Regions from separate parts of the Shewanella sp. A22 genome, predicted to be linked through region 3. Evidence: predicted binding sites of a transcription regulator. Region 3 holds the regulator's gene; each other region holds the start of a gene.
What was found. Region 3 encodes MetJ, which represses methionine synthesis genes. Its sites were predicted from a motif close to TAGACGTCTAGACGTCTA; they were not measured.
Positions count from the first base shown of each region.

Region 1: a site for MetJ is predicted at 2,724-2,741, ahead of metH (methionine synthase). Genes of this name have one in related genera too.
Region 2: a site for MetJ is predicted at 3,530-3,547, ahead of serA (phosphoglycerate dehydrogenase). Genes of this name have one in related genera too.

Region 1 covers NZ_JBSQBN010000049.1:7,435-14,030, forward strand. Annotated here, with positions in the region: gene metH (methionine synthase) at 1-2,523, opposite strand, end outside; gene ACWXWT_RS10675 (histidine phosphatase family protein) at 2,812-3,522, shown strand; cobalamin riboswitch at 3,521-3,641, shown strand; gene ACWXWT_RS10680 (ABC transporter ATP-binding protein) at 3,721-4,530, shown strand; gene ACWXWT_RS10685 (FecCD family ABC transporter permease) at 4,523-5,629, shown strand; gene cobT (nicotinate-nucleotide--dimethylbenzimidazole phosphoribosyltransferase) at 5,700-6,596, shown strand, end outside.
Region 2 covers NZ_JBSQBN010000041.1:10,711-17,306, reverse strand. Annotated here, with positions in the region: gene katB (catalase KatB) at 1-455, opposite strand, end outside; gene ACWXWT_RS09605 (YgjV family protein) at 718-960, opposite strand; gene ACWXWT_RS09600 (PaaI family thioesterase) at 1,167-1,604, opposite strand; gene ACWXWT_RS09595 (response regulator transcription factor) at 1,751-2,419, opposite strand; gene ACWXWT_RS09590 (DUF2238 domain-containing protein) at 2,861-3,481, opposite strand; gene serA (phosphoglycerate dehydrogenase) at 3,675-4,904, shown strand; gene ygfZ (tRNA-modifying protein YgfZ) at 5,070-6,032, shown strand; gene ACWXWT_RS09575 (ABC transporter ATP-binding protein) at 6,166-6,596, shown strand, end outside.
Region 3 covers NZ_JBSQBN010000013.1:34,794-41,389, forward strand. Annotated here, with positions in the region: gene metB (cystathionine gamma-synthase) at 1-1,109, opposite strand, end outside; gene metJ (met regulon transcriptional regulator MetJ) at 1,319-1,633, shown strand; gene ACWXWT_RS04345 (sulfite exporter TauE/SafE family protein) at 1,706-2,446, shown strand; gene ACWXWT_RS04350 (c-type cytochrome) at 2,739-3,068, shown strand; gene ACWXWT_RS04355 (DUF3373 domain-containing protein) at 3,216-4,928, shown strand; gene ACWXWT_RS04360 (tetrathionate reductase family octaheme c-type cytochrome) at 4,998-6,392, shown strand.

The sequences.
Region 1 (6,596 bases), on a different contig from region 3:
AATAATTGCAGGGATGGTTAAGCCTTCACGGTGGAAGGTTTTCACGTTGTGAACCATTTCATCCAAGCTTGGGGTGATTAAACCTGACATGCCGATGATGTCGATATTATGCTCTTTTACTGCATCGAGAATTTTATCGACCGATACCATAACCCCAAGATCGACCACTTCGTAGCCGTTACAAGCCAGTACCACGCCGACGATATTTTTACCGATGTCATGCACATCGCCTTTTACGGTGACCATTAAAATTCGCCCGTTTGACTGGCCAGCCACCTTTTCAAGTTCAATATAAGGATTAAGGTAAGCGACGGCTTTTTTCATTACCCGAGCCGATTTGACCACTTGCGGTAAGAACATTTTACCCGCGCCAAATAAGTCGCCGACCACGTTCATGCCGTCCATCAACGGCCCTTCAATCACATCGAGCGGGCGCACCGCTTCTTGGCGGGCAGCTTCGGTGTCTTCATCAATAAATTCGGTAATGCCTTTGACCAATGCGTGTGACAAACGTTGCGACACCGGCCAACTGCGCCATGCTAAGTCTTCTTTTTTGGCCACTTGTGAGCCGTCGCCTCTAAAGCTTTCAGCGATGTCGAGTAGTTGTTCGGTATTGCTTGAGTCGGCAACCGGGCAAGGTAAGTTTTGGACTACGTTTTCAACCCGCTTTTTGAGCTCTGGGTCAATATCATCGTATATGGCTAACTGACCTGCGTTAACAATACCCATGTCCATGCCTGCTTGAATGGCATGGTATAAAAATACCGCGTGAATGGCTTCGCGTACTGGGTTGTTACCACGGAACGAGAATGACACGTTAGACACGCCACCGGAGATCATTGCGTGTGGCAGGGTGGCTTTGATATCTTTTATCGATTCGATAAAGTCGACGGCATAGTTGTCGTGTTCATCAATACCGGTGGCAATGGCGAAAATGTTAGGGTCGAAAATAATGTCTTCTGGTGGAAAGCCAACAACATCGACCAAAATGCGATAAGCACGGGTACAAATTTGGGTTTTACGTTCACGCGTATCGGCTTGGCCGTCTTCGTCAAAGGCCATAACAATGGCAGCAGCGCCATAGCGTTTCACTAAGGTCGCTTGCTCAATAAACTTGGCTTCGCCTTCTTTCATCGAAATAGAGTTAACAATCGACTTGCCTTGAACGCATTTAAGGCCCGCTTCTATTACTTCCCATTTTGATGAGTCAATCATGATTGGCACGCGAGAGATGTCGGGCTCAGAGGCGATTAAGTTTAAAAACTTCGCCATTGACGCCACGCCATCAAGCATACCTTCGTCCATGTTGACGTCGATAATTTGCGCGCCGTTTTCAACTTGCTCGCGCACGACATCTAACGCTTCTTCGAACTTTTCTTCTTTAATTAAGCGTAAAAATTTAGCCGAACCGGTCACGTTAGCGCGCTCGCCAACGTTAACAAATAGCGAGTTTTTATCGATGGTGAGTGGCTCTAGGCCCGATAAACGACACGCGACTGGAAGATCTGGGATCTGTCTTGGTTCGTGTCGGAGTACAGCTTCACGAATGGCACTAATGTGAGCCGGTGTACTGCCACAACAACCACCGACAATATTGAGCATGCCTTCTTGCGCCCATTGATTAATGACTTCGGCCATTTCTTCTGGGGTTTCATCATAGCCGCCAAATTCGTTGGGTAAGCCAGCATTAGGGTGGGCGGAAACATAACATTCGGCAATACGTGACAATTCTTCAACGTACGGACGCAACTCTTTTGGCCCAAGGGCGCAGTTAAGGCCAATCGATAACGGCTTGATGTGGCGTAAAGAGTTATAAAAGGCTTCGGTTGTTTGGCCGGTTAGTGTGCGGCCTGATGCGTCGGTAATCGTGCCCGAGATCATGACAGGTAAGCGATCGCCAAGTTGATCGAATACTTTTTCAATCGCAAACAGGGCGGCTTTGGCGTTTAAGGTATCAAAAATGGTTTCAACCATAATGATATCGGCACCGCCTTCAATTAAGGCGCTGGTTGATTCGACATAAGCTTCAACTAATTGATCGAAACTGACATTACGAAACCCAGGGTCGTTAACGTCTGGACTGATAGAACAGGTACGGTTGGTTGGGCCTAATACGCCGGCAACATAACGTGGTGAACCGGTTTGTGCTGCTACTTCATCTGCTGCTTGGCGGGCGACTCGGGCGCCAGCAAGGTTAATTTCAGCGGCCAGTGACTGCATATCGTAGTCGGCCATGGCAATGGTGGTGGCATTAAAGGTGTTGGTTTCAATAATGTCGGCACCGTTTAACAGGTACTGAGTATGAATATCTTTAATGATTTGCGGTTGGCTGAGTACTAATAAGTCATTGTTGCCTTTAACATCGCAATGCCAATCTTTAAAACGCTCGCCACGATAATCTTCTTCTTCCAACTTATAGTCTTGGATCATGGTGCCCATGGCGCCATCTAGAATCACAATACGCTGCGCTAACAATGCATTAAGTTGTTTAAGTGTTTGACTGTAAGAAGTCGATTTCGCCATAACAGTTACCTTTTTATCACTATGTTGCTTGATACCTTGATTGAGATAAGCATACCCTTATTTTTACAATAGTAGGGCGATAACATTATTGTTGTGTACAACATTTTCATATAACACTTGCCTATCAAGTTACTTATATTTGTTGTGTACAATGATTATCATGCTAAATGATTATCTATTAAGATGGTATTTTGGACATATAAACGTATAGACGTCCATAGTACGCGAAATTTTACTGTCAGAGCAAGGCTGATTAGCGTTTATTATTCTGAGTTGAGGTTTATTTAAATGAAACAAGCCAAGATAGTGTTTTTACGTCACGGCGAGTGTGAAGGCGGTGAAATTGCGCGTGGCCAAATAGATGTAGCATTAACGCCACAAGGGCACGACAAAATGTGCCATGCTTTTGCTTGCATGCCGCGACCCATAAGCCATATTTTTAGCTCGCCTTTAGTGCGTTGCCAAACGTTTGCTACCAAAGCGTCACAACAATTAGCGTTGCCTTTGCACCTTTTGTCAGACTTGCAAGAGATTAACTTTGGTGTATGGGATGGCCAAGCATTTGATGATATTTATCGTGCAAACCCAAGCCAGTTTGATGCCTATTGGCAGGACCCATGGAAGGTTGAAAACACCCCTGATAAAGGTGAGAGCGTGGTCGATTTTGCTGAGCGGGTTAAACAGGGATTAATGACCATTGTAGACCATTTGCAGCAAGCGTTAATTCAACAGGATGACGCCGATGCGTCAATACCGCAAGCATTGGTGGTAACCCATGGAGGCGTAATGCGATGCATTATGGGGTATGTGCTTAATGCGGGGAAAACCAATGGATTATTTGCTAACCTTGCCATCCCCTATGCTGCTATTATGTCGCTTGATGTGTTTTGGACTGAGCAGAGCGACAGTGATGCGTTTTCATCTAGCTTTCAAGCACTTCAACCCAAGGTATGCTTTACATTGCATTGGCCACAAACGGCGACAATGCCAGCGCCTTAATGATTGTGTTTTTCAAGGTATTGGGAATTGGGATAAGCCCAAACTGTCCCCGCAACTGTAGGTGGACCAATGATGTATTGGTACATAAGTCAGATACCAGCTTTGAATCACCTCAACATTCATACCTAAGCGGGTGACTTAGGGGAGTTATTTAGTCGATGTATGTGTTAATAAATTGGACATGGCGAGGCGACTTGCATGTCTGAATCGGTATTGGATGTAAATCATCTTTTTTGGCAAGTCGATAATAAAACGATTTTGGCAGATATTCATTTTGGTTTGCCTAAGGGCCGAATGTTAGGGGTAATTGGCCCCAATGGCGCCGGTAAGTCGAGCTTGTTACGTTGTTTGTATCGTTATATTGTGCCGACGAGCGGTCACATTGACATTTTCTCTAAACCCATCGGTGAGTTTTCATCTAAGGTGTTAGCGCAAACTATTGCGGTAGTGCAGCAAGATACTCCGCATTATTTTGATGTCACAACCGAACAATTAGTGACAATGGGGTTAATACCTCATAAAGGCTTGTTTGACCCTAATACCGCGCAAGACCGTGAGCGTGTGTTAAGTGCATTAACTAAAGTGGGTCTTCAGCAAAAAGCACTGCAACAGTATGAGCAGTTATCTGGCGGCGAAAAACAACGCGCATTGATCGCTCGCGCCATCGTGCAACAGCCTCAAATACTTATTTTAGATGAACCGACCAATCATTTAGATATTCGTTATCAGATTCAAATTCTTGAGCTGGTTAAATCTTTAGGTATTAGTGTTATTGCGTCTATTCATGATTTGAATCTAGCCAGCGCAATGTGCGATAAATTATTGTTGCTCGATAAGGGGAAATTAATTGCTAAAGGCACTCCAACAGATGTGTTAACCGAACGGCAAATTAGTGAGGTGTTTGGCGTATGTTGCGAGATTAATCGTCACCCACAACACGGTAAACCGCTTATTAGCTACTTTTATGGTTACCAAGCAAGTCAGAAAGGATGCTCAGAACATGATTGATGCATCACAACGTCGCTATTATCTCTTTTTCAGTTTGTTGGTCTTTGCCACTTTGCTGTCTCCTTTATTGGCCGCGAGTTTTGGTGCGGCCAACATTCATCTAAATGACGTATTAATGGTATTTAATCACTTAATGAGTGGCGACATACCAAGTTTGACACATAGCAGTGAGCATAATATTAAGTTAACCCAACGTATTGTGCTTGAATTACGCTTTCCGCGGATTTTATTGGCCTTTGTGGCTGGAGCTGGGTTGTCTATTGCTGGCAGCGTATTGCAAACGGTGACCCGCAATCCGTTAGCTGATCCATACTTGTTTGGTATAAGTTCAGGGGCGTCATTTGGTGCGGTGTTGGTAGTGTCATTATTTAGCCAAACAGGGGTGTTTGCTGAGATGTTATCAGACGCGCTTGTTATTGCTCCTAGTTTTACTGCGCAACCTTGGTGGTCTTGGTCGACATTAAGTATTCCGATTGGGGCATTTATCGGCGCCAGTTTATCGGTATTAATTGTGTTTATATTGTCGGGTTCTGGTCGAACAAGCCAAGTGGAACGTATGCTGTTGTCTGGTGTGGCAACTTCGTTTTTGTTTGGTGCGCTCACGAGCTTATTGTTGTATTTTTCTAGCCCGCAGGCAGCTGCCTCAGTATTATTTTGGAGTTTAGGCAGTTTTGCTAAAGCAAGCTGGACTAATTTATTACTGCCTAGTGTTACAGTTGGTGTGAGCTTATTGATTATGTTGATATTTAAGCGGCAAATAATGGCGTTGCAAGCTGGTGACGAAACCGCTCATACCTTAGGCATTAATGTGGCAAAGTTGCGTTTAAGTATGTTGTTACTGTGCTCACTTATTACTGCTATGTTAGTGGCGACCTGTGGGGGGATTGGTTTTGTGGGCTTGATGATCCCTCATACCGTTAGGCTATTGTTTTCAGGGCGTCAGCCGATGATCTTAACCGCGATGTTGGGGGGATTATTTATGGTGTGGATTGACGTCATAGCACGATGTATTTTGTTTAATCAAGAATTACCAGTCGGTATTATTACCGCTGCTTTAGGCAGTGTGTTTTTCTTGTTTATTTTACGTCAACGCCGTTAATCGTTGAGATATGTTGATATGCATTTGGTTGCATATCATATTGATTTTTGCCCAAGTAGTTGGAGTGTTCATGTTTGTTATAGCGCCTGTTAAACCTAATGTTGATGACCTTATTCAACATAAGATAAATCAAAAAACCAAGCCATTAGGCGCTTTAGGGCAACTTGAACCATTAGCATTACAAATTGCTAGGGTGCAGTACAGCGGCGATAAACAGTCGTTGAGCACACCGCTGGAAATCACTAAACCAACGATGTTAGTGTTTGCTGCCGACCATGGTATTGCCGCTTACGGCGTGTCGATTGCGCCAAGTGAAGTGACCACTCAAATGGTGCAAAATTTTGTTCAAGGCGGTGCGGCAATTAATGTGTTTTGTCGTCAAGTTGGGTTTGAGCTGGAGATAATTGATTGTGGAATATTACAGCCACTAACAGACCAAGCCAAAGTAATTGATCAACGCTTAGGTGCGGGCACTAACGCAATGCATTTGACTGCCGCAATGTCGCTTGAAAAAGTCGCCTTGGGGTTTGAGCTTGCCCGCCAGTTGGTTAGCCGTCATGTTGATGCTGGTTGCAATATTATTGCCTTGGGCGAAATGGGGATTGGCAATACTTCTGCTGCAGCTGCGGTAATGTCAGCTATGCTCAATATCAATGTTGAACAATGTGTTGGACGAGGCACTGGCATTGACGATGCAACCTTGGTTATTAAAACAAAATTAATTAATCAAGCACTTGATTTGCATCAAGATAAATTAGTCTCGCCAGAGGCTGTTTTGGCTCATGTTGGTGGGTTTGAAATAGTGCAAATGACCGGTGCGATTTTAGCCGCTGCGGAGCAAAAAATATTAGTATTAATAGATGGTTTTATCGCTACTGCTGCTGCATTAGTTGCAGTAAAATTATACCCACAATCAAGAGACTATTTAGTGTTTACCCATGAGTCTCCAGAGCAAGGGCATAAGCGC
Region 2 (6,596 bases), on a different contig from region 3:
GGGTGACGTTTTTGAGTATGAATAAAATCAGGAAACTTAATACCATCACGGATAAAGAATGTTGGCGTGTTATTACCAACAATATCATGGTTACCTCGTGCAGTATAAAAACGTAAACCAAAACCACGTGGGTCACGCTCTGCATCAGCGGAGCCCATTTCGCCACCTACCGTTGAGAAACGTATAAACGTTTCTGTTTGTTTACCAGCGCCATTAAAATGATCCGCTATGGTAAATTCACTTAAATCCTTAGTTAGTGTAAATGTACCGTACACCCCCGTTCCTTTAGCATGAACCACGCGCTCAGGAATGCGTTCACGATTAAAGTGAGCAAGCTTTTCTATTAAATGCCAATCTTGTAAAAGTAGAGGGCCACGTTCACCAGCCGAGATTGAATTTTGATCATCTGCTACTGGGGCGCCATTTTGGCTGGTTAAATAATTACCTTGATTCATTTGTTGCTCCTATGCGCGGTCTTCTAACCACTGCTCAATTAAGTCGTAAACTGTTGCCATGATGATTTCCCTCACTCAACTCATCACTCGATGGAGACATAATAGAAGCCTAACGCAATTATTAAAAACGATTAAAATAGATAAGGGCAACCTTTAAAAGCGATTTAGATAATTGTCAGTAATTGAAAAAATAGATGACGAGTAACCGCAGGCAATAAAAAAGCCAAAATTTTCATTTTGGCTTTGTCAGTAAACAGATTAATTACTCTGATGGTGGGGGCGGATCGCGATATAACTTAACCAAATAATAAGCATCAATTAACACAATAAAAAAGTTAACCAGTGCCACTGGAATAGCATCAATAGCCAAACCATAAGCCACAAACAACCCAGCACCAAGTAGGTTCCACCAGCGTAATTTCTTAATGTTAGACATCATCAATGAAATAGCTACAACGACTGAAGCTAAATAACCAACCCATTCCCAGATATTTATACTGTCCATGGATGTTCCTTGTAGTAAATGCAAATACACAATTTAAGCCACTGACAACGTAGGTTAACGCTGTAATTAGCAGAAAAACTGCCAACTATAGCCAAATAGATAACCGGCGGCTACATAAGCTAACCATTGTAAATTTATAATACATGACTCAACATACTAAAAACCTTGATCGATTGCAGGTTCCACTTACCATTAATGATAATAACTTATCGCTCAACCACTGCTGCGGTCATGCGTGAAATACAGCATAACTCCCCAGCGCTATTGCGGATCAAGATTTCCCAAACCGAACTGCGTTTTCCCAAGTGTACGGGTTTAGCCGTTGCCGTTAACTCACCATTTCGCGATGCTTTTAAATGATTAGCGTTGATTTCTTGGCCTACACAATAGTAACGATTAAAGTCGACCACAAAGTTGGCGGCATAACTGGCTACGGTTTCCGCGAGTGCGACATTCGCGCCACCATGCACAATACCCAGTGGATTATGTATCGAAGGATTGGCAGGCATAGTTGCTACCATATAGTCATCGCCAATTTCAGTAATTTTAATGCCTAAGGTTTGCATTAAGGTGCCTTTACCCTGCATCCCAGCATCTAAACGAGCACAATCTTCTAAAGTAACAGTCTTAAACCAAATACTCATCTTTAACGTCCATCATTACATTGTTAGAAGTTCAGTGTACTGATTAGCTTAAACTTTTAAAAGGTAAACGCGAGTAAGAATGCTCACTTATGGAAAGGATCCGCAGCTCTTATTGTTGCATCCAATCCTCCCTCCCTAGCAACACATTAAGTCACTAATTCGCTTTGGCTTTGATAGGTTTGGGCCCAACGCAATAACTCAACTCGGTTGCGTGATTCGGTTTTACGAAAAATAGAAGAAATATGTGCTTTCACAGTATGTTCACTAATACACAAACGCTGGGCGATTTCTTTATTGCGCGCTCCACTAGAAACGAGTTGAATAATGGTTCTTTCTCGGCTTGTGAGTCTTTGGAGCATGGCAACCGTAACGGCAGGAATTTCAGCACCTGTATCTAACTGTTGGACTAAGCGTCTAAAAATTTTACTGATCAATGGGCGGTCGTACCACAACTCATCTGACACCATTTTACGCAAACCCGTTAGCATTAAATCCATACGTTGGTCGCTGTACAATAAGCCACGAACACCAGAAAGCAATGCCGACTCTTGATCGAGCGAGCCACGTTCAACTTGGTATAGTGCAACGGGGACATGAGCCACTAAACGCGATACCAATAGGGGAATACCCTTATTGTCTAGAGCTGCACCTTTTTGTGAAATGAAGTAAAAATTATTGGATTTTTGTTCTAGTTCTAACTCTGTAGCATGTTTTACGATTCGAGTTTTTAACCCGATAGATTCAGCAAGAATAGCTAAATGGCAAGGTGCAGCGATTTGATGTAAAAACACCAATTCATCGATATTAGAATTCATCACTCTTCTCCCTGAAAAGTACTTAAATTGCTCAACTCGCTTTGAACACATCCTGAAGCTATATACTACACGTAAATAAAATACGTTAACTAGCCATCAGTTTAGGATGAGCAGATAATTTACTTTTTATGTCGTTGTATTAGAGCATTTCACTTATTATTTAACCACTTAAATCATATAAAGATTAATCGAAACCATAGGGAATCGCGGTTAATCTGTCACGCTATCACGATGCTTGATAATGACAAATTTTTCTATACAGCAAGCATAGTAAAAATTTGCTAGTTACTACAGCTATTATGTAAGTCAAAAGTATGAATAGTCAGTTTGACTTACATGACATAAATTTAAGCGTTAACTCAAAACAGATAAGCATCAACTAGTGCGGTACCTTTGCAACCCAATTGACTTATTTGTGACAAGAAGAACTAGACCAACCGATCAAACAGAATTATCTTTAACCACCATTTTGGCCGCTATTTGTCTGTTGTGGAGCGGCGACAGTAATAGTACGCCACAAATGCCACCAACTAAAGCTAAAAACATGTCAGATTGGGTATCCCAAACATAGCCCTGAGTCCCTAAAAATGCTTCAGCATTTTCGCCAGTAGCAATAGCCACCCACCATTCAATTAATTCATAGAAAGCAGAAAAGGCTAGCACAAAACAAACCGCTAAAAACTGACACCAAACCCCGATCTGCATCACCTGCTTACGAATAAAAATTTCACGGGCTAAAATGACAGGAATAAAACCTTGAGCAAAATGTCCAACTTTATCGTAATTATTTCGCTCGCTCCCCATCACTTGTGCAAGCCAATCAAATAACGGTACTTCTGCATAAGTAAAACGCGCACCCACAAATAGTACACAGCAATGCACTAAAATAAGTGCATAAGCTAATGTCGTCAGCGGAAAGCTTTTTCGGCTGAAAAATAAAATGGGTAATGCGATTAATGCCGGGATGGCTTCTAACCACCAAGTAAACATATCTTTAGGCGCACTAACCGACCACAATAGCACTAATAGATAAATCCCTATCCATAAAACCTTACTATTCATCTTAATTCTCTCCAATGAGATATTGTTCTCAAATTAGAATATAAACTTTAGCCATCTAGCCCTCCACAAGCGCTTAAAAAAGTGCTACTTTGATAATGCGCCAGAAGTCCGCATTTATACCATAACTATTAGTATAAGCATTAGTATAACCATTAGCTTAAGCACCATTTAATGATAAGAGGGTACCCATATCATGGCGAAACACTCGCTTGACAAGGATAAGATTAAAATCCTGCTGTTGGAGGGCGTCCACCAAACTGCGGTTGATGTACTAGAACGTGCAGGTTACACCAATATTGAATATCACAAAGCCTCGTTAGGTGAAGAAGCTTTGCTTGCATCAATCAAAGATGCCCACTTTGTTGGATTACGCTCCCGCACTCAGCTTACCGCAGAAGTATTACACCATGCAGAAAAACTCGTCGCTGTTGGCTGTTTTTGCATTGGCACCAACCAAGTCGATTTAGCTACCGCTGAAAAATTGGGTATTCCGGTTTTCAACGCACCGTTCTCCAACACCCGTAGTGTTGCTGAGCTAGTGATAGGTGAAATCATCATGTTAATGCGTGGCATTCCACAACGTAATGCTATCTCGCATCGTGGTGGTTGGTTAAAGAGCGCTAATGGCAGTGTTGAGGTGAGAGGTAAAACATTAGGTGTGATTGGTTACGGCCACATTGGTACTCAGCTTGGCATTTTGGCTGAAACCTTAGGCATGAGAGTTATTTTCTTTGATATTGAAGATAAACTACCATTAGGTAATGCATCACAAGTGCATTCAATGGACGACTTACTCGCTCAAGCCGATGTCGTGAGTTTACATGTACCAGAAACACCGCAAACCAAAGACATGTTCGCCAAATCTGAATTTGCCAAAATGCGTCAAGGTAGCTTCTTTATTAATGCATCTCGCGGCACCGTAGTTGATATTGAAGATTTAGCTCAAGCGCTAAAGTCTGAATATCTTGCTGGTGCAGCAATTGATGTGTTTCCTGTTGAACCTAAGTCAAATGATGATGAGTTTATCACTCCGCTGCGTGGCTTAGACAATGTATTACTCACGCCACACATTGGCGGCAGTACAGCTGAAGCACAAGAAAATATCGGTGTGGAAGTGGCTGGTAAACTGGTTAAATACTCAGACAACGGTTCTACGCTGTCTGCTGTTAACTTCCCAGAAGTATCATTAGCGCAGCATAGTGGTACCTCACGTTTATTACACATTCACCATAACCGCCCTGGCGTGTTGATCAAAATCAACCAAGCATTTTCTGAGAAGCACATAAACATTGCCGCTCAATACCTTCAAACCACAGCTGAAATTGGGTACGTGGTAATGGAAGTCGATTCGGATCAAGCTGAAGAAGCCTTGGTTGAATTAAAATCCATTGAAGGCACCATCCGTGCGCGGGTATTGTTTTAAGCTACGTTATAGGTGATTAACTCGGGTTAATTGTCTTTCTAAAAAAGCTACCTAGTCCGCAAGGTAGCTTTTTTGTTGGCTTTAAAACCTTTCCCCCCTGTTGAGCATTCTATTATTCCGTTACACTTCAACCCATACCGTCTTATTCTCACGTTAGGGATAGTTATGACCATTTCAGAAAACCAACCAGATTGGGATTTCATCGCCACATCTCCTGCATTAATGTTATCTAGTTTGACTCATATGGGGTTAATCGAAATCACCGGTGAACAGGGGCGTAGCTTTATTCATGGCCAAGTTACCACCGACATCACTGGTCTTGGTGAAAACGAGTGGAAATGGGGCGCTCATTGCGATCCTAAAGGTAAAATGCTTGCCAGTTTCCGTACATTTGCAATGGGCGATAGCCTATTTATGTTGCTGCCGAAAAGCACCTTAAGTCTAGATTTACCTCAGTTACAAAAATACGCCGTATTTAGTAAAGCTGAGCTAGCGGATGTCAGCAATGACTATCAAATAATCGGCATTGCAGGAACAGAAGCCCAAGCTTTTGTTACCGAGCATTTTGGTGATGTATCACAAGCACTCAATCTTGTAGAACAAGGTGTGATTATTCGTGATAACGAGCGCTTTATTGCCATTATTCACAATGCGGCAGCAGAAACCATCATCAGCCAGTCTGGACAAACGTTGTTTAATGCCAGTGCATGGCAAGCATTAGAAATTAAAGCCGGTTATCCAAACATCGATGCAGCTCATTCTGGTCAGTACGTACCACAAATGTGTAATCTGCAAGCCATTAATGGCATTAGCTTTACCAAGGGCTGTTACATGGGCCAAGAAACGATTGCTCGGATGAAATACCGCGGTGGCAATAAGCGTGCGTTATATATTTTGTCTGGCACCAGCAGCAAAAATATCAGCACTGACACACAATTAGAAATTGCCCTTGAAGACGGTTTCCGCCGTGGTGGTAATATTATTGAGTGCGTCCAATATGGCGATAAGGTATTACTGACGGCTGTACTGCCTAATGATACTGAAAATAGCGCTCAACTGCGTGTTGCCGAAGATGAAAGTTCACAGTTATCAATTATTGAATTACCTTATTCGCTCATTGATGCGTAATTAATTCATTGTTTTACTTCAATTAAGCGAGCCATTGGTTCGCTTTTTTTATTTTTGAACAAAAACCACTTATATCGCGTATATTATTGATAACATTACTCAGTTAAGTCAGTTTATTCAAAATGGAGCGACTATGACAAGCATCGTCACCTTAGAGAACATCAGTAAAGGGTTTCGTGATGGTGAGTCATTTCATCCAGTACTACAACAAGTAAACCTTACCCTGCAACAAGGTCAAACGATTGCACTCACAGGCCCAAGTGGCAGCGGGAAAAGTACTTTACTTAATATCATTGGTGGCTTCGAAACCATCGACAGTGGCAACATGTTGATCCGCCAAGGTGATAGCATGTGCTCAGTATCGCAATGGCAAGATAAACAGTGGAGCCAATATCGACGTCAGTCACTTGGGGTGATATTTCAACAATTTAACTTACTGACTCCATTAAATGTCCGTGACAACATTCAGTTTTCACTGGCGCTAAATCAATTAACTTGGGGCACTTGGTGTGATGAATTATGCCACCAGCTCGGATTAACCGCATTACTCGATCGTAACGTTGA
Region 3 (6,596 bases):
TCTGCATCTTCTATACCTACAGATAATCTCAATAAAGTCTCTTTAATACCAGCCTCTTGCCTTGCTTCTGGAGCCATTGCTCTATGGGTCATTGTGGCCGGAACGGCTACTAAACTTTCCACTCCGCCTAAACTTTCAGCAATACTAAACAAAGACAAGCCCTGTAAAAAGGCCACGACTTCAGCCTCGCCGCCAATTAATTCAAAACTTAACATAGCGCCAAAGCCTTGTTGTTGTTTTACCGCAATTTCGTGACCTGGATGGTCTTTTAATCCTGGGTAGTAAACCTTGGCAACAACATGACTGCTATTAAGCAACTCAACTATTTTTTGTGCATTGCGTTGATGCTCTCGAATGCGTACCGAAAGCGTACGCAAGCCGCGCAAAGTTAAGTAGCTGTCAAATGCTGAACCTGTTAAACCCAGAGTATTAGACCACCAATGCAGTAACTCGCCTAATTCAGGATCTTTAGCCACAACAGCACCACCCACTACATCACTGTGACCATTTATGTATTTAGTGGTTGAATGGATCACAATGTCGGCACCCAGCAACAATGGTTGCTGTAATATTGGAGACAAAAAGGTGTTATCTACCGTGACTAATGCGCCAACAGCATGGCAAGCTTGACTAATTTCAACAATGTCGACCACACGCAGTAAAGGGTTAGATGGTGTTTCTAACCACACCATTTTAGGTTTTTGCGCAATAGCTTGATTCAATGCTTGTACATCGGTTTGGTCAACGACTAACAGCTTAAATTGGCCTTTTTTGGCCAAATTAGTAAATAAACGATAACTGCCACCATAACAATCGTGCGGCACAACCAATAAATCATCTGGGCCAAGCAAGCTAGTCACCAATGTAATCGCGGCCATGCCAGTGCATGTCACCACACCGGTAGCACCTTGCTCAAGTTTGGCGAGAGCTTCCCCTAAAATGCAGCGTGTAGGATTACCCGACCGACTGTAGTCAAATTCCCTAGGGTGTTGATGACCATTAAAAGAATAGTTGGTCGATAAATAAATCGGTGGTACTACAGCACCATGTTGTGTGTCTGTTTCAATACCTTGGCGAACGGCCAATGTGGCGCTTTGAAGCTTAGTCATAATGGATTCCTAAAATGTCACAAACACACAAAGAGATGTCTAGACGTCCAAATTTACCGAAGAGTTCTTCATCCGTCAACAAGAATAGCCATTTAGACGTCTAAACATCAAGAAATCTATTTGCAATCACGACAAAATAACAGCAATAATTTGACTAGAGATTGTAACGGTTTAAAATCTGCAGCGTATTTATCGTTAAGGGTAAGTTAATGACTGAATGGAATGGCGAATATATCAGCCCATATGCCGAACATGGCAAAAAGAATGAACAAGTAAAAAAAATTACGGTTTCTATCCCTTTAAAAGTATTAAAAGTACTCACAGATGAGCGTACGCGTCGCCAGATAAATAATCTGCGCCATGCTACCAATAGTGAACTGCTATGCGAAGCTTTTTTACATGCATATACGGGACAACCATTACCTCACGACGGTGATTTATCAAAAGATGAACCTGATAGTATTCCGAGTGAAGCAAAGAAACTAATGGATGATATGGGTATCGAGTGGGAAGAACTCGAATAACTCACAATTTAGTTTCTACCTCACCGACATAGAAGCTGCCCTAAGAAGCAGTGATGTTTTTATAGAGAACTTATGCTGTCATTTATCGATCCAACAACGTTGATACTGGCATCAGTTATCGTTTTTTTTGGCGCGCTAACCCAAAGTTTAATTGGTTTTGGGTTGGCCGTTGTTGCAAGCCCTCTATTGTATATCGTTAACCCCCAACTTGTACCTGTTCCTATTATTGTAATGGGGTTTTCCATCTCAGCAATGACCTTATTTAGAGAGCGCGGCCACCTGCAATTTAATGGCTTGCAATATGCCTTACTTGGGCGGGTGCCAGGTGGTTTTTTAGGCGCAGGGTTATTAATGTTTGCCCCTCAAGCTATTTTAGGACTCATCATTGCCGCTATTGTATTTATTGCCGTTATCCTGAGTGTTTATCGAATCACGGCGCCAATTAATCGCATTAGTTTATTCATCGCGGGTATTTTTTCAGGTATTTTTGGCAACATAGCTGCCATTGGTGGCCCACCAATGGCCATTTTACTTGCCGGACAAGATGCCAACCAATTTAGAGCTGCATTGTCAGCCTTTTTTGTATTTAGTTCATTAATTGCTTTAGCCATTCTAGCCATCGTCGGCTTAGTTGAAGTAAAACACTTGTGGTTATCGTTAATGCTATTACCCTCGGTCGTTGCTGGTTACTTGGTATCAGGCCAGTTAATTAACCATGTCGATAAAAACAAAACCCGCACCGCCACCCTAATATTGTGTAGCATCAGTGCCACGGTATTAGTCATTAAATCAACCAACGCATTGATGAACTAATATCGCGCCTAGGCACTCATTTATTATTCTGCTATCTGTTTCCCACGATATCAACACAACATAGAGCGATTGCCGCACTTTCACTCCCCTAGCAAACAAAATACCGCTATGCAACCGATCAATATCACACTAGTTCATTAGATTTTTTTCAATTAACTTTTTTTCAATTAGATTTTTCTCATGGATATGATCTACTTCAAATTAACACTATCTACTTTTAGGTAACATTATTCACAGCAAAGAATAAAACAAGTTGCTAACGCTCCACCTATAAAAGCTCTATGAGGATAAAATGATGAACACATACGTAAAAGTTGGTATCGCAGTCGCCATAGCATTATCATTCGGAAGCCAAGCTATGGCTGCCGATGGTGGTAACCCTAAAAAAGGCAAACACTTGTACAAAAAAGAATGTAAAGCCTGCCACAGTGCTGGCAGTGAAGGCCCTGAACTTACCCCAATGACCAAAACCATGAGCCAATGGGATCGATTTTTTACTCGCGATAAACACAAAGCAAAACCTGCCGTTTTTGAAGCCTTATCAGAAAAAGATCTGAAAGACATTCAACAGTTCTTGTATGACCACGCCGCCGACTCTGACCAACCAGCAACCTGCGGCTAAATCATCAATGCTGAGTCGCTTTTCGTCTTAAGCGAAAACATCAGCCAGTCAACAAACCGAAAAATAGTGGGGCTTAGCCTCAGGGATTCTTACAGTAAAAATTTGCCAAATAAACCTACTTTTTTGGTGAATCGGGGGAGAAAGGCCATGAGAACTCTTATATCAATACTTGTTGCTAACGCGCTCTTTATGAGTGGCGCTAGCCTAGCGGCAGACACAGATGCACAAAAAATTGCCGATCTTAAACAGCAGCTTGCCAGCATTACCGACGAGCTAGACGACTTAAATTCACGGGTTGATAAAACCGAACGTCACACCGCATTAGACAGAATATCCATTACAGGTGACTTTAGAACCAAGGCACATTCATTACATTATCAAAATGTTACTTGGAACCCAGCCATGAACGTCAACTTTTCTGATTTTGGCGCAAAGGCCATGTCAGGCGCGTTTGGCGACCCTAATAGTGCCAGCTCACCATTAGGCCAAATGATGATGGCAAATCCTGATTTAGCCAGCGCATTTCAAAGCGGTATGCTACAAGGGGTTATGCCTATGATGCTAGGCCAAAAAACCCAACAAGATATTGATAACGATATCTTTTACACCACACGATTACGCCTAAATATTGATGCAAAAGTCTGGGACAACGTCAGCTTTGCAGGCCGTTTAACCATGTTTAAGAGCTGGGGCGACTCAGCAGGAGTTAAAGTGTTTGACTCATGGAATTCATTCACCATGGACGGCACCAGTAGCGGCAGCACCAGTGGCGATGAGCTCAAAGTAGAACGCGCCTATTTTAACTGGAAAGACATCAACGGTAGCGGCACTTATCTTTCTATCGGCCGTCGTCCTTCTACCTACGGCCCACCAAGTCATTACCGTGAAAATGAACTCAGAGGCGGCACTCCATCAGGTCACTTAGTCAATTTCAACTTCGACGGCCTAACCCTTGGTTATAATTTGAGTGACATCACTGGTATTGAAGGTCAAACAGTGCGCTTTTGTTATGGACAAGGTTTTGAGTCACAGTACGGCAATGGCGAATTATTTGGTGACATCATCACCAAAGATACTCACTTAGGTGGCTTTAATATTGACGTAGTCAATGATGGCAACCACTTCTTACAGTTCACCTTATTTGGCGCAAAAGATGTTAATGACGGCTTTACTGGCACCATGGCATTCCCAACTCAACTAGCGGGTATCTTTGCACCAACCATGTATCAAGATATGCAAAAGTTTGAAAACTTTAACTTTGTCACTCGTGTACAACCAAGTGGTGTTATTGGTGATATGTTCTTGGGTGGACTCGGTTATGCCTATGAAACCGATGATGATTTAAAAATGTTTGCCTCATTAGGGTGGACTCGTGCAGAACCCAACGGCAATGCAGGTTTATTCGGCGGTATGTTAAGCGATGCAGTATTTGAAGCGGAGTTAAATAGCACGGGCACCGAAATCATTATGGTGCCAAAAGAAACAGTTGATAGCGACACTAAAGATGGCTACGGCGTTTATGTAGGCTTGCAAATACCTGCACCATACGGAAAGTTTGGTTTGGAATATAACTATGGTTCTAAATACTGGAGTCCATTCACCCAAGCACAAGATGACCCTATCGGCAGTAAGTTAGCAACTCGTGGTCATGTTGCAGAAGCATATTATATCTTTGATATTAATCCAAAAATGTTCATCAAGTTAGCTGGTCTATATTACGACTATGAATATACCGGAAGTGGCTCACCAGTGGGTGCACCTCAAAAAATTGACGATATCATTGCCGGTAACGCCTATTCAATGTTGCCAGTAGTTGACACAGCCTATGACGTCAATGCCTCACTGACCGTTAACTTCTAACCAGTCCCTTTAACTTGAACAACTAACTTGGCCCCCCTGAGCGAAAGCTCAGGGGTAAGGACAAATATAATGAAAATATCATCAGCATTGGCTGTATTACTGATATTAAGCAGTAGCGCACAAGCTGCCTTTAATCACAAAGAGGTGCTAACAGGGCCCTTTGCTAATGGCTCTGAAGTGACGACTCAATGCTTAACATGCCATAAACAACACGCAGAAGATTTTATGAAATCTTCCCACTGGACTTGGGAACTAGAGCAAAAATTACCAGGCCGCACGGTTATGCGTGGTAAAAAAAACAGTATCAATAATTTTTGTGTCTCAATAGCCGGCAATGAACCACGCTGTACCAGTTGCCATGCTGGTTATGGTTGGAAAGACTCTAGCTTTGATTTTAAAGACATGACCAAAGTGGATTGCTTAGTGTGTCACGACACAACAGGGACTTATATTAAAGATCCTGCGGGTGCAGGCGAAGCATTAGCAAAAGTCAATTTAGCCCGTGTGGCACAAAATGTTGGCGCGCCAGTTCGTGATAATTGCGGTAGTTGTCATTTCTACGGCGGTGGTGGTGATGCCGTTAAACACGGTGACTTAGATTCATCTATGTCTTATCCAGACAAAGCTACCGATGTCCATATGGATACCGATGGTAATGATTTCCAGTGCCAAGCTTGCCATACTACTGAGAATCATCAAATTACCGGTAATGCAATGGGGGTATCTCCCGGGGGCGAAGACAAAATTGGTTGTGAAAACTGCCATGATTCGGCACCACACCAAAATAAAAAACTCAATACACATACGGCAACCGTGGCCTGTCAAACGTGCCATATCCCGTCATTTGCAAAAAATGAACCCACAAAAATGCGTTGGGATTGGTCAAAAGCAGGCCAAGATCTTCCTGAAACCACAGACCAATACGGCAAGCACACATTCTTGAAAAAGAAAGGCAGCTTTATTTGGCAAAAAGACGTACCACCACAATATGCTTGGTTTAATGGTCGCGCAGATGCCTACATGGCTGGCGATAAAGTTGACCCAACGAAAGTGGTTAAGCTTGCCTACCCACTCGGTGACATTAACGATCCTAAAGCCAAAATCTACCCTTTCAAAGTGCATACGGGTAAGCAAATTTACGACACAGAACTCAACATATTACTGACAGCTAAAACGTACGGTAAAGGTGGCTACTGGGATAAATTTGACTGGGACTTAGCTGCAAAATTGGGAATGGAAGCTAATCCAACCATGCTCGAAAAAGGCCTTAAATACAGCGGTAAGCATGGTTTTATTGAAACCGAAATGTGGTGGCGCATCAACCACATGGTGTCACCAAAAGACAAGGCATTACAATGTAATGACTGTCATAACAAAGGCCAACGTTTAGACTGGAAAGCCTTAGGTTATGATGGCGACCCAATGAAAAACCGCAAAGGTGTTAAACACACTAAAGCAAAATAAAAGACTGTAAGCAACTAGTATAAAAAGCTAGTTAACAATAAAAAAACCGCCATCGACTTTAAGGATGGCGGTTTTTATTAGGGCCTGTTGATCTTTCAAGGTTTTTTTGCAGCGAATTGTTGGTAATTTGTACAAGGAAGAGACTTTGTGGTGTAGTTATTCTACATAAAAAGTCGATAATGCAGTAAAAATGACAACAAACGC